Regions from separate parts of the Pantoea sp. X-Soil-MYKO-1785 genome, predicted to be linked through region 2. Evidence: predicted binding sites of a transcription regulator. Region 2 holds the regulator's gene; each other region holds the start of a gene.
What was found. The regulator PurR, encoded in region 2, represses purine synthesis genes. The targets are predictions, from matches to a motif close to CANGCAAACGTTTGCNTG.
Positions count from the first base shown of each region.

Region 1: the regulator PurR is predicted to act here: its motif matches at 3,052-3,069, upstream of purM (phosphoribosylformylglycinamidine cyclo-ligase).
Region 3: the regulator PurR is predicted to act here: its motif matches at 2,488-2,505, upstream of purL (phosphoribosylformylglycinamidine synthase).

Region 1 covers NZ_AP036000.1:3,085,679-3,090,608, reverse strand. Annotated here, with positions in the region: gene pstA (phosphate ABC transporter permease PstA) at 1-249, shown strand, start outside; gene pstB (phosphate ABC transporter ATP-binding protein PstB) at 262-1,029, shown strand; gene purN (phosphoribosylglycinamide formyltransferase) at 1,314-1,952, opposite strand; gene purM (phosphoribosylformylglycinamidine cyclo-ligase) at 1,949-2,989, opposite strand; gene upp (uracil phosphoribosyltransferase) at 3,218-3,844, shown strand; gene uraA (uracil permease) at 4,005-4,930, shown strand, end outside.
Region 2 covers NZ_AP036000.1:1,795,035-1,799,964, reverse strand. Annotated here, with positions in the region: gene AC6I8D_RS08365 (C40 family peptidase) at 356-1,141, shown strand; gene cydH (cytochrome bd-I oxidase subunit CydH) at 1,200-1,289, opposite strand; gene purR (HTH-type transcriptional repressor PurR) at 1,571-2,596, shown strand; gene punR (DNA-binding transcriptional activator PunR) at 2,593-3,498, opposite strand; gene punC (purine nucleoside transporter PunC) at 3,605-4,807, shown strand.
Region 3 covers NZ_AP036000.1:3,155,839-3,160,768, reverse strand. Annotated here, with positions in the region: gene yfhb (phosphatidylglycerophosphatase C) at 1-306, shown strand, start outside; gene tadA (tRNA adenosine(34) deaminase TadA) at 370-864, shown strand; gene mltF (membrane-bound lytic murein transglycosylase MltF) at 867-2,324, opposite strand; gene purL (phosphoribosylformylglycinamidine synthase) at 2,593-4,930, shown strand, end outside.

The sequences.
Region 1 (4,930 bases), 1.3 Mb from region 2:
GGGGTGGTGAAAATGGTGCCGGAATTACCGATCGATGCGGTGTTCCCCTATCTGCACCTCGACCGCAAATTTATGCATCTTGGCTTCCAGATTTACGATCTGGCGTTTCAGAGTCCGAATATTGAAGCCGACCGGCCGCTGGTGTTTGCCACTGCGCTGCTGCTGGTGGTGATTATTCTGTCGCTCAATTTGCTGGCGATGAGCCTGCGTCACCGCCTGCGTGAACGCTATCGCCTTATGACTCAATAACAGGCTATGACTATGACGCCCCACACTGACATTGCGCTCACCGTTAATCATCTTTCACTGTGGTACGGCGAGCGCCAGGCGCTGCAGGATATTTCGCTGCAGGTGCCGAAAAACCGTATTACCGCGCTGATCGGCCCGTCCGGCTGCGGTAAATCGACCCTGTTGCGCTGCTTCAATCGGATGAACGATGTGATCGATCACTGCCGGGTCGAGGGTGAAGTGCTGCTGGGCGCAGTGCCGATCATGCGGCCGGATCAGGATCTTTCCGCGCTACGTCGGCGCGTCGGCATGGTGTTTCAGCGGCCGAATCCGTTTCAGAAGTCAATCTATGAAAATGTGGTTTACGGCCTGCGCTTGCAGGGCGTTCGCGATCGGCGGGTGCTGAACGAAGCCTGCGAACGTGCGCTGCGGGCGGCGGCGTTATGGAGTGAAGTGAAGGATCAGCTGGGGCAAAATGCGCTGACGCTCTCGACCGGACAGCAGCAGCGGCTGGTGATTGCGCGGGCGATCGCTATCGAACCGGAGGTACTGTTGCTGGATGAACCGACCTCGGCGCTGGATCCGATCTCTACCCTGGTGATTGAAGAGCTGATGACCACGCTGAAGCAGCACTTCACGCTGGTGCTGGTCACCCACAATATGCAGCAGGCGTCACGCGTCTCCGACTATACCGCGTTTATGCATCAGGGCGCGCTGGTGGAGTTTGATGATACCGATCGGATCTTTACCGCGCCGAAACAACGACGCACCGAAGATTACATTACCGGCCGCTACGGCTAAGGAAAGGGAGAAGAGCGGGGTTGGTGAGGTGTGGATCACGCACCGGCTCAGGGAGCCGATGCCCTCCGTAAAGACGTAAAAACACTCTCCGTGGCGGCTCAGCGCGGGCGATTACGCACCTCATCCCTGAGGTGCTCCCGTAGCCGGGCCAACGCTTTGCGTTGTTCAAAAACGCACCCGACGTTTTTATCCATGGCCCGCGATGCTTTACTACGGGCCTGTGCTCCCTGAGCCTTTACTCTGCCAGCACTTCAGAAGAAACGATGGCCTCTGCTGCCAGAGCGTTAGTCGTTTGCATAACCCTGCGGCGGCAGGGGTTCACCGTCCAGCCAGGCTTTTCCGTCACGCATCCTGAGGCGTCCGTCGATAAACCAGCTAATCACCAGCGGATAGATCGCGTGCTCCTGATGCTGCACCCGCTCAGTAATCTCCGCTTCGCTGTCGTCCGGAAATACCGGCACTTTGGCCTGCAGGATCACCGGGCCACCATCCAGTTCATCGGTGACAAAATGCACTGAGGTACCGTGTTCGCTATCGCCATTCTCCAGCGCCTGACGATGAGTATGCAGGCCAGGGTATTTCGGCAGCAGCGAAGGGTGAATATTCAGCAGGCGGTCATGAAAATGCGCAACAAACCCACTGCTGAGGATCCGCATATAGCCTGCCAGCACCACCAGATCCGGCGAGTACGCCTCGATCTCGTTGATCAATTGCCGATCGAAGGCGTCGCGGTCAGCGAAGTCGCTGGCGGCCAGCGCTTTGGCGGGAATGCCCGCCTCCTGCGCCCGGGTCAGGCCATAGGCAGCAGCGCGGTTGCTGATAACGGCAGCGACGCTGCCGTTAATCCGCCCGCTGGCACAGGCGTCAAGGATGGACTGAAGGTTAGTTCCGTTGCCGGAAATCAGTACAACCAGCTTTTTCATCCGTTGATGACCACACGCTCTTCCGCATCGGAGGCCTTGATCACGCCCAGCTTCCACGCTTTTTCGCCGGCAGCCTGCATCAGCGCGACGGCTTTGTCCGCCTCGTCCGGGCTCAGGGCAATGATCATCCCGACGCCGCAGTTAAAGGTGCGGTACATCTCAAAGCGGCTGACGTTGCCCGCCTGCTGCATCCAGCTGAACACCGCAGGCCACTGCCAGCTCTTCTCGTCAATCACCGCCTGGGTGTTGTCGGGCAGCACGCGCGGAATGTTTTCCCAGAAGCCGCCGCCGGTCAGGTGCGCAATCGCATGCACATCGACCTGCTCAATCAGGCTGAGGATATTTTTCACGTAGATGCGGGTCGGTTCCAGCAGGTGATCAGCCAGCGGTTTGCCTTCCAGCTGTTCAACCAGCGGGTCGGTATTGCTGACTTCCAGAATCTTACGAACCAGCGAGTAGCCGTTAGAGTGAGGACCGCTGGAGCCGAGCGCGATCAGCACGTCACCGTCCTGCACTTTACTGCCGTCGATGATTTCTGATTTCTCAACCACGCCGACACCGAAACCGGCCACGTCGTAATCTTCACCGTGGTACATGCCCGGCATTTCAGCGGTTTCGCCGCCGACCAGAGCACAACCCGACTGCAGACAGCCTTCGGCAATGCCGGTGATCACCGCAGAAGCGGTATCAACGTCCAGTTTGCCGGTGGCGTAATAGTCGAGGAAGAACAGCGGCTCTGCGCCCTGAACTACCAGGTCGTTGACGCACATCGCGACCAGGTCAATGCCAATCGCATCGTGGCGCTTAAGGTCCATCGCCAGACGCAGCTTGGTGCCGACGCCATCGGTGCCGGAGACCAGCACCGGTTCACGGTATTTTTGCGGCAGCGCGCAAAGCGCACCGAAGCCGCCCAGTCCACCCATTACTTCCGGGCGACGCGTCTTTTTCACTACGCCTTTAATACGGTCAACCAGGGCGTTACCAGCATCAATATCAACACCGGCGTCTTTGTAACTGAGAGAGGTCTTGTCGGTCACTGCGAGGTCCCCACGCGAGTTGCGGTTGGTGGTTTAAATAAAGCGCGGCAATTCTACCAGCGCAGGCAAACGTTTGCGAGTCCGGGATTGCGCACCAGACGATTTTCATCAATCCTTATTTTGTCCCGGTAAATGCCGCCGCCTTGCGCAAGGATAAGTGGCGCGAAGGCAAAAAGGCGGTATAATCCCGCGATTTTTTTTAGCTCAACTCATTCCGGGAGAACACCAATGAAGATCGTGGAAGTCAGACACCCGCTGGTCAAACATAAACTGGGCTTGATGCGTGAGCATGATATCAGTACCAAGCGTTTCCGCGAGCTGGCATCAGAAGTAGGCAGCCTGCTGACCTACGAAGCCACCGCCGACCTGGAAACCGAAAAAGTGACTATTGAGGGCTGGAACGGCCCGGTGCAGATCGATCAAATCAAAGGTAAAAAAATTACGGTGGTCCCGATTCTGCGTGCCGGTCTTGGCATGATGGAAGGCGTGCTGGAGCATGTTCCCAGCGCACGCATCAGCGTGGTGGGCGTTTACCGTGATGAAGAAACCCTGGAACCTGTTCCGTATTTCCAGAAGCTGGTCTCGAACATTGAAGAGCGCCTGGCGCTGGTGGTAGACCCGATGCTGGCGACCGGTGGCTCGATGATCGCCACTATCGACCTGCTGAAAAAAGCCGGTTGCAGCAGCATTAAAGTGCTGGTGCTGGTGGCCGCGCCTGAAGGGATTGCCGCTCTGGAAAAAGCGCATCCTGACGTCGAGCTTTACACCGCCTCGGTCGATCAGGGACTGAACGACAAAGGTTACATCATTCCTGGGCTCGGTGACGCCGGGGATAAGATTTTCGGAACCAAATAAATCGCACAGCCGGCCGCAGAGTCGGCTTTTTTTTGGCAAAAAAAGCATCATCCCCAATCGGATAACATCCGCCGTCTGGCGTCAGCGTCACGCATGCTGCGTGACGCTGCGTCGGCGCGGGTGTCAGCCAACGGGGAAAACGAACGCAAGGGGATAAATGATGACTCGTCGCGCCATTGGCGTCAGTGAACGACCGCCGTTACTGCAAACCATTCCACTCAGTCTGCAACATCTGTTCGCCATGTTTGGTGCCACGGTGCTGGTGCCGATTCTGTTCCACATCAACCCGGCTACCGTACTGTTATTCAACGGCGTCGGCACGCTGATTTATCTGTTTATCTGTAAGGGCAAAATTCCCGCCTATCTCGGCTCAAGCTTTGCTTTTATCTCGCCGGTGCTGCTGCTGTTGCCACTGGGCTACGAGGTGGCACTGGGCGGATTTATTCTGTGCGGCGTGCTGTTCTGTATCGTGGCGTTGATTGTGAAACGGGCCGGTACCGGCTGGCTGGATGTGATGTTTCCACCGGCGGCGATGGGCGCGATAGTCGCGGTAATCGGTCTGGAGCTGGCTGGCGTGGCGGCGAATATGGCCGGTCTGCTGCCGGCTGAGGGCAGTTCGCCCGACAGCACCACGGTAATTATCTCGCTGGTGACGCTGGCGGTGACGGTGTTTGGTTCAGTGCTGTTTCGCGGCTTCCTGGCGATTATCCCGATTCTGATCGGCGTGCTGGTCGGCTATACGCTCTCGTGGTTTATGGGCATCGTCGACTGGCGTGGGGTAGAAAACGCGCCGTGGTTCGCGCTGCCCACTTTCTATACGCCACGCTTCGAGTGGGTCGCGATGCTGACCATTCTGCCGGCGGCGCTGGTGGTGATTGCCGAACACATCGGCCATCTGGTGGTGACGGCTAATATCGTCAAGAAAGATCTGATCCGCGACCCGGGCCTGCACCGCTCGATGTTCGCCAATGGCTTATCAACGGTGATCTCCGGTTTCTTTGGATCGACGCCCAATACCACCTACGGTGAGAACATCGGCGTGATGGCGATCACCCGCGTCTACAGCACCTGGGTGATTGGCGGCGC
Region 2 (4,930 bases):
TAATTCATTACTTCGTGTTTGTTTATTGTAGCGACTTCGCCCCAGGACTGAAAACGAGATTTTGGCCGTTGCCCGATTAAATCGCCATGTTTGTTAACTCCTGTTTTCGGCCCTGTTAACCCATGATTATTAACCGCAGGTAACATATTAATAATTTGCAATAGTTTTGTAGATATAAGATGCTGAAAATGCTCATTTTCGACACAACTGTGCGTGTCCGAAAGATTAATAAAAAAAGGCGTTACGGTTTTCAGGCGAACTGGACTAGAATGGCTTCGGCACTGATCCTGGATCAGATTATTCCCAACTTTGTCGTGGTGCGTAGTGGCCCTGACAACTTAACTAAAACCGGACTATGCGTTTAATCATTACGCTTTTCATCCTTGCCTTTGCGCAACTGTTCTTCAACATCGCTTCTGCTTCCCCGCAGGCGCCGGTGAATGTCAGTTCGCATAAAGCAGAGAAAAAGAGTGCGCGCGAAGATGAGCGCCGCAAGCGTCGCCCGTTGAAAACGTCGGCGAAGAAAACACGCGTCAGCCCGATCCAGAAGCTCAAACTCAAAAAACAGAAAAAAAGCGAACTCAGCGCCAGCCATCTTTCCGCAAAGAAAAGCAAAACTCCACTCAAAACCGCCAGTAAAAAACGTTACGGCCATCAGCGTACGCTCAAAACCGCAGACGCCAGCAGCAGTGACATCGGCACCATTAAAATGAGCAAGTCACATCGTCAGCGCTACCAGAAAGCGCGTGAGACGGCGATGACCAAGCTGATGGGCCAGCTGGGCAAACCCTATCAGTGGGGCGGCACCTCACCGCACACCGGTTTCGACTGCAGCGGCCTAGTCTGGTACGCCTATAAAGATCTGGTCAAGTTTAAGATCCCGCGTACCGCCAATGAGATGTACCACCTGCGCGACGCCGCGCCGGTAAAACGCGAGTCGCTGGAGAAAGGCGATTTAGTCTTCTTCCGGATTAATGGTCGCGGCACCGCCGATCACGTTGGGGTTTATCTCGGCAACGGCAAATTTATTCAGTCACCTCGCACCGGCAAAGATATTCAGATCAGTGCGCTGGGTGAAGATTACTGGCAGCGCCACTACATCGGCGCGCGGCGGGTAATGACCCCGAAAACCATTCGTTAAGCGGCTTCGCTACGCGAAAATCAAACAGAGAAAAGCCGGGCGATGCCCGGCTTTTTCATTAGTGCAGCACCGCTGTAAAGCTAAAGGCGACGATCATCAGCAGACAGCCGACGGTAGTCATCAGGGCCAGTTTCAAATCAGTACTCATTTAGCGCTCCTTAGTCACATATTTTGTAGGGATAAGCCATTTTCCCATAGGGGCTGGTAAAAATCTCGTTTTATCCGTTCAGCCTTGTTAGAATCCTGCCTTTGTTGCGCAACGCGCGCAATCCCGGTTCCGTTTGCTCTCCTTTTCAGGCGCTCATTACCCGCCAGACGCCTGTTTACCGGTCAGAAAAGCTGCATAATTGCGGGGAAAACCCTGAGCAGACGCAAACGTTTAACATTATGCTTATCATTGCGTTAGATAAGCCCTGGAGTCCGATTTTAATGGCAACAATTAAAGATGTGGCAAAACGCGCCGGCGTCTCAACGACCACCGTTTCGCACGTCATCAACAAAACGCGTTTTGTCGCTGAAGAGACGCGCAACGCGGTCTGGCAGGCGATTCAGGAACTGCACTATTCACCGAGCGCGGTGGCGCGCAGCCTGAAGGTGAATCACACCAAAACGCTGGGCCTGCTGGCAACCTCCAGCGAAGCGCCCTACTTTGCTGAAATTATTGAAGCGGTGGAGAATCACTGCTTCGATAAAGGCTACACCCTGATTCTGGGCAATGCGCACAACGACCTGCAAAAGCAGCGTGCCTATCTCAGCATGATGGCGCAGAAGCGCGTCGATGGACTGCTGGTGATGTGCTCTGAGTATCCGGACGATCTGTTAAAGATGCTGGAAGAGAATCGCAATATCCCGATGGTGGTGATGGACTGGGGTGAATCACGCGCTGACTTCACCGACACGGTGCTGGATAATGCCTTTCAGGGCGGCTACCTGGCCGGACGTTATCTGATTGAGCGCGGTCACCGTGATATTGGCGCGATTCCCGGCCAGATGGAACGCAACACCGGCGGCGGACGTCACGCGGGTTTCCTCAAGGCGCTGGAAGAAGCAGGCATTCAGCCGCGTGCCGAATGGATCGTGCAGGGCGACTTCGAGCCGGAGTCGGGCTATCAGGCGATGCAGCAGATCCTGTCGCAGAAACAGCGTCCGACTGCGGTGTTCTGCGGGGGCGATATCATGGCGATGGGCGCGATTTGCGCCGCCGATGAGATGGGATTGCGGGTGCCGCAGGACATTTCGGTGATCGGTTATGACAATGTGCGCAACGCGCGCTACTTTGCGCCTGCGCTGACCACGGTGCATCAGCCAAAAGCGCAACTGGGTGAGAAAGCGCTGGAGATGTTGCTGGATCGCATCACCAGTAAACGTGAGATTTCTCAGACCATCGAAGTACACCCAACGCTGATTGAACGCCGTTCGGTGGCTGACGGTCCGTTCCGCGACTACCGCCGTTAATCTTCGCTTAACCACTCCTGATTAAGCGTTTGCGCATCACCCAGATAGCTGAGTAACCAGCCCGTTGCCGGTGATGCGCGATCTTCCGCCCAGCTTACGCAACAGGGACTGTCCGGAAACGCGACCGGCAACGTTAATTCTACCAGCGCTCCGCTGTCCAGTAATGGCCGCGCCAGATGCCCAGGCACCATCGCCACGCACAATCCCTCCAGCACGCAATCCAGTCCGGTCTGCCATTCCGGCACCACCAGCCGACGCTGATTGTCGAGCGTCCACGTCATCCGGCGCGGCAGCGCGCGCGAGGTATCTTCCAGCACCAGCGACGGCCAGCTGCGCAGGGTGTCGTCGTCAATCTGGCTCACCCCGGTCAGCGGATGGTGGTGCGCCACCACACAACGCCAGTTGAGCGTCCCCATGTCGCGAAAGGCAAAGCGTCCGCCGACCGGTATCGCCTGAGTGGCACCGATAGCCACTTCAACCCGATCATCGGCCAGCGCATCCCAGACGCCGTTAAACACTTCATAACTGATGTGCAACTCCATGTCGGGGAAATGGCGGTAAAAATCCTTGACTAACTGCCGGGTGCGCTGCGGCTTGACGATGCAGTCGACCGCAATACTCAGCTGTCCACGCCAGCCGTTAGCCAGCTGCTGACACTGGCGGCGGGTGGCGAGCATTTTTTTGATAACGCTGCGCCCTTCCCGGACAAAATGCTCGCCGGCGGGGGTTAATACCACCTCGCGATGCTGGCGCTCAAACAGCGGTACCGCCAGCCACGTTTCCAGCTGACGCACGGTGTAGCTGATAGCTGACGGCACCCGATGCAGCTCCTGCGCCGCGGCGCTGAAGCTGCCACCGCGCGCCACCGCATCCACCACCTCTAAAGCATATTCTGACCACATAATCTGCCTTCAAATTTTTTAACAGCAACCGGCAAATATTAGCGTTTCACAGCGGCAAACGCACCTTTTACACTCTGCCGCGTTCAACCTGCAAAATGAGAATCAGATGTCACCGTCAAAAGGATTTATGCCGTATCTCGCTCTGCTGAGCATGCTGGGCTTTTTAGCCACCGATATGTACCTGCCCGCCTTTGGCGCGATGCAGCAAACCTTTAACACCTCACCCGGCCTGATCAGCGCCAGTATGAGCCTGTTCCTGGCGGGATTTGCCTGCGGTCAGCTGTTCTGGGGACCACTGTCAGACCGCATCGGCCGCAAGCCGGTATTGCTGGCCGGTCTGGCGCTGTTTGCCGTCGGCTGCGCCGGTATGCTGTGGGTCAATGATATTTATCTGATGCTGGCGCTGCGCTTTGTTCAGGCGATCGGCGTCTGTGCCGCAGCCGTTAGCTGGCAGGCGCTGGTAGTCGATCGCTATCCGGCGGCGCGGGCCAACAAAGTGTTCGCCACCATTATGCCGCTGGTGGCGCTCTCACCGGCGCTGGCACCGTTGCTGGGTGCCTGGCTGATCGGCCATTTTCACTGGCGTTCTATTTTCCTGGTGCTGACGCTGATTGCCGTGGCGCTGATCCTTACCACCCTGCGCCTGCCGGGCAGCCGTAAAGCCAAAGGTGAACAAGGCGCACAGCCTGGTTTTTTCACCCTGCTGAAGTCGCGGGTCTACAGCGGCAACGTGCTGATCTACTCCGCCTGCTCCGCCAGCTTTTTTGCCTGGCTGACCGGCTCGCCGTTTATTCTGGCCGATCTGGGCCTGACGCCCGCCGACATCGGTCTGAGCTATCTGCCACAGACGGTTGCATTCCTGATTGGCGGTTTCGGCTGCCGCGCCCTGCTCAACCGTTTTACTGGCGCACAGTTGCTGCCGTGGCTGCTGGCGATCTATAGCCTGAGCATTCTGGCGCTGTTTGCGGTTGCGCTTTCCGGCCACAGTACGCTGGTCAACCTGCTGCTGCCGTTCTGCGGCATGGCGCTGGCCAATGGTGCCATCTACCCGATCGTGGTTTCCGCTGCGCTGATGCCTTTCCCTGACGCCACCGGTAAAGCGGCAGCATTGCAGAATACTCTGCAACTGGGATTATGCTTCGCCGCCAGCCTGGCCGTCTCGGCCGGACTGACGCAGCCGCTGCTGACCACTACCCTGATGATGGCGCTGACTATCCTGCTCGCCCTGCTCGGCTTCGTGATGCAGCGTGTTGCAAACGCACAATCTGATGTTGCCACCCCCTCTACCGCCTGCCAGGATAATCACTGAAGCAATGATTTTTTAGTTAGCTCACTAACAATAAGTCATTGAATATTGACCCGCGTGGGAATATACTCATTCGGGTCAATAAATCCGCATCAAATCAACAACATAATAACATTACACAATGAT
Region 3 (4,930 bases), 1.4 Mb from region 2:
GACGACGCCGATGTCTGGCTGATTACCGGCTCACCGCAGTCGCTGGTCGAACAGGTTTACTACGACTCCGCCTTTCTGCCGCGGGTGAAAATGATTGCCAGCCAGATGCAGCGCGGCTGGGGTGGACGAGTGCTGGCGATGCGCTGTCTCGGCCATGAGAAAGTGGCGCAGCTGGAGGAGAAAATCGGCACGCCGCTGCAGCTTTACAGCGGGTACAGCGACAGCAAGCAGGATAACCCGCTGCTGTTTTTCTGCCAGCATCGCTGGCGTGTCACGCCGGCGGGTGAACTGCAACAGCTGGAATAAGTTTCACCCGCGACCACGAGACCGCTATAATGCGCCGCTTTTCTGTTGCCGGGAGTGGCCTGCATGAATCAACAACGCGATGAATACTGGATGCGCCACGCCCTCAGCCTGGCGCGATTAGCCTGGGAGCAGGGCGAAGTGCCGGTCGGTGCGGTGCTGATACAGGATGACCGGGTGATTGGCGAAGGCTGGAATCGCCCGATTGGTCAGCACGATCCGACCGCCCATGCCGAAATGATGGCGCTGCGGCAGGGCGGTAAGGTACTGGAAAACTATCGATTGCTGAACACCACGCTCTACGTGACGCTGGAACCGTGCGTCATGTGTGCGGGCGCGATGGTCCACAGTCGCATTACCCGGCTGGTGTATGGCGCGCATGATGTCAAAACCGGAGCGGCAGGCTCGCTGCTGGATGTACTGGGCCATCCCGGCATGAATCATCAGATTGAATTGCACAGCGGCGTGCTGGCAGCAGAGTGTGCCGCCATGCTGAGTGACTTCTTCCGCATGCGGCGCGAGCAGAAAAAAGCGCTGCGTCAGGCGCAGCGCCAGAGTTAGCACTAGTTCATCGCGATGCTCGGTTCAACCGCCGGATAGCCTTTTGCCAGTTCCGCTTGCGCAGCTACCTGCTGTGCCAGCCGCTTCTCCTGCTCCTGCAGATAGCCCACCAGGCTAATCTGATACTTACGAATGTTCTCGACGTAGTTATACGCCTCGTGACCGCGCGCGTAGCCATAGGTGGTCTGGGTGTAGTAACGCTTCTGGCTCAGCATCGGCAGCCGCAGCTTAACGTCCGCCCAGCTATCCGGATTGCCGCCCTGACGCGCCGTCAGTTTGCGCACATCGAGCATGTGGGCATAGCCCATGTTGTAGGCCGCCAGCGCAAACCAGATGCGCTCATCTTCCGGGATGGTCTGCGGCACTTTTTCCATCATATTCTGCAGATACTGACTGCCACCGCGAATACTCTGCTCAGGATCGGTGCGGTCGCCAACGTCCAGGCTCTCAGCGGTATTGCGGGTCAGCATCATCATGCCGCGCACGCCGGTCGGCGAGGTAGCCTGCGGATTCCAGTGCGACTCCTGATAAGAGATGGCGGCCAGCAGGCGCCAGTCGATGCTGGTGGCATACTTCTCAAACAGCGGCTTGATGTCGGGCAGGGTGCTGTCGATAGCGCGCAGGAAAGTGCGGGTATCGACATAGTCAAAGGTCCCGACGTGACCGAGATATTTCTCCTCCAGTCGCGCCATCGCGCCTTCTTCACCCATACCGTTAAAGAAGTCGAGCATCGCCGCATTCAGGCTGTCATCGTCGCTCTGCTTCATATACCAGGTCACCGGCTCTTCATCGGTGACGTCAAACGCCACCGCCAGCTGAGGATAGATGCGCTGCAGCAGGGCGATTGTCACCGAGTCGCCGATGGTGTAGTCGAGTTTGCCATCCGCCACCGCTTCCAGCAGCGCTTTCGGGCTTTGATCGGTGGAGATTGCCCAGTCCAGATCGGGGAACTGATTTGAGCGGGCGCTTTTCAGGCTGGAGAGGTACGCCGATCCCGAGGCGACCGTCAGCCGCCCCTTGAGATCACCGAGGTTTTTCGGGCGTGGCTTATCCACGCGATACACCAGCTGTTGCGAAACGTTGTAGTAGCCGGGCCCGGTCCGATACCGTGCCAGGCGTTCGCTGTTGTAATTCAGGCCCGCCGCCAGTACATCGGCTTTGCCTTCATCGAGATCGTCAAACAGGTCACTCAGGTTCGGGCGCACCGTCACCTTCAGTTTAACGCCCAGATAATCGGCGAAGCGTTTTGCCAGCTCGTAGTCCATACCGGCTGGAGCCTGATTAATGGTGTAGTAAGTCAGCGGGGAATTGATGGTGCTGACACGCAATACTCCCCGTGATTTAATCTGTGAAATCGTGTCCTGCCCACCGCCGTACCACGGAATGGACGGCCACAATGCCATGGCTAACAGCACGGCGACCAGACCGATAAACAGATAATTAAATTTTAGGCGTTTCAAATAGTTATCTCTCGCTGGCTCTAAGGCCTCTGTCTTTTAAAGGCAGTATTTATCTTCTTTGAACTCCCAGAGCGAGGGGCATTTTGCGCAACAAAGCGAAGCTGAGCAACTCATATAGCAGGTTTTGCGCAAATTTCAGGCAAATCCGGTGGGCTATAAATTTTGCGCAAACGGTTTCGTCGCGAGGTCGCTTTCTCTATAATACGCCCCGTTTTCCCCTGTTGCGCCCAATGAAGCGTCGCCCGGCGTTTCGAAGACGAGAGATCTTATGATGGAAATTCTGCGTGGTTCGCCCGCCCTGTCGGCATTTCGTGTAAACAAACTGCTGACCCGCTTTCAGGACGCTCACCTGCCGGTGAGTGATATTTACGCTGAGTACGTCCATTTTGCCGATGTCAGCGCGCCACTGAGCGCCGACCAACAAACCCGTTTACAGCGTCTGCTGAAATATGGTCCTTCTCTCGCTGAACATGCGCCACAAGGGCGTCTGCTGCTGGTGACACCGCGTCCTGGCACCATTTCGCCATGGTCATCGAAAGCCACCGACATTGCCCATAACTGCGATCTGCCGCAGGTTCGTCGCCTCGAGCGCGGTCTGGCATTTTATGTGCAGGCACCTCAGTTAACCGAGGCGCAGTGGCAGTCGCTTGGCGCACTGCTGCATGATCGCATGATGGAGACGGTCTACAGTGATCTGGCGCAAGCTGAGCAGCTGTTCGCTCACCACTCACCGCAGCCGGTGAAAAGTGTCGATGTGCTGGGTGAGGGCCGTCAGGCGCTGGTTCAGGCTAACCTCTCGCTGGGTCTGGCGCTGGCAGACGATGAGATTGATTACCTGCTGGCGGCGTTCACCCGTCTGGGTCGCAATCCGAACGACATCGAACTCTATATGTTCGCTCAGGCCAACTCTGAGCACTGTCGCCATAAGATCTTTAACGCCGACTGGATTATTGATGGCGAGAAACAGCCGAAGTCGCTGTTTAAGATGATCAAGAACACCATGGAGCAGACGCCGGACTACGTGCTGTCTGCTTACAAAGACAACGCCGCAGTGATGGAAGGCTCCGAAGTGGGGCGTTTCTTCGCCGACGCGGCAGAAAGCGAATACCGCTGGCATCAGGAAGCGGCACATATCCTGATGAAAGTGGAAACCCACAACCATCCCACGGCGATTTCTCCGTGGCCTGGCGCGGCAACCGGCTCCGGGGGTGAAATCCGTGACGAAGGGGCAACCGGACGCGGCGCTAAGCCAAAAGCTGGGCTGGTCGGCTTCTCGGTGTCGAACCTGCGTATTCCTGGCTTCGGGCAGCCGTGGGAAGAGGATTTCGGTAAACCGGACCGCATCGTCAGCGCGCTGGAGATCATGACCGATGGCCCACTGGGCGGCGCGGCGTTTAACAATGAATTTGGTCGTCCGGCACTGAACGGCTACTTCCGCACCTATGAAGAGCAGGTTACCAGCCACAATGGCACCGAGCTGCGCGGCTACCACAAGCCGATCATGCTGGCGGGCGGCATTGGCAATATCCGTGCTGACCACGTGCAGAAAGGTGAAATCACCGTCGGCGCTAAGCTGGTGGTGCTGGGCGGTCCGGCGATGAATATCGGTCTGGGCGGCGGTGCCGCTTCTTCGATGGCGTCGGGTCAGTCTGATGCCGATCTCGACTTCGCCTCGGTTCAGCGTGACAACCCGGAAATGGAGCGTCGTTGCCAGGAAGTGATCGATCGCTGCTGGCAGCTCGGCGATGACAACCCGATTCTGTTCATCCATGACGTGGGCGCGGGCGGCCTGTCGAATGCGATGCCTGAGCTGGTCAGCGATGGCGGCCGCGGCGGTCAGTTTAACCTGCGCGATATCCTCAACGATGAGCCGGGCATGAGTCCGCTGGAAGTGTGGTGCAACGAATCACAGGAACGTTATGTGATGGCGGTGGCACCCGAGAAGCTGGCTGAGTTCGAAGCGATTTGCCAGCGTGAGCGCGCACCGTTTGCGGTGATCGGTGAAGCCACCGAAGAGTTGCATCTCAGCCTGAGCGACAGCCATTTCGACAATAAACCGATCGACATGCCGCTCGACGTGCTGCTGGGCAAAACGCCGAAGATGACGCGTGACGTCGTGACGCAGCAGGCGCAGGGCAGTGAACTGCAGCGTGATGGCATCACCCTGGTGGATGCGGTGAATCGCGTGCTGCATCTGCCCGCCGTGGCGGAGAAAACGTTCCTGATCACCATCGGTGACCGCAGCGTGACCGGCATGGTCGCGCGCGACCAGATGGTCGGTCCGTGGCAAATCCCGGTCGCCAACTGTGCCGTGACCACTGCCAGCCTCGACAGCTATCACGGTGAAGCCTTTGCGCTGGGTGAACGTGCGCCGGTTGCGCTGCTCGATTTCGCCGCCTCCGGCCGTCTGGCGGTAGGTGAAGCATTAACTAACCTCGCGGCCACCGCTATTGGCTCGCTGAAACGCGTCAAACTGTCGGCTAACTGGATGTCGGCTGCCGGTCATCCGGGCGAAGACGCCGGTCTGTACGCTGCGGTAAAAGCGGTCGGCGAAGAGCTTTGTCCGGCGCTGGGTATCACCATCCCGGTGGGTAAAGATTCGATGT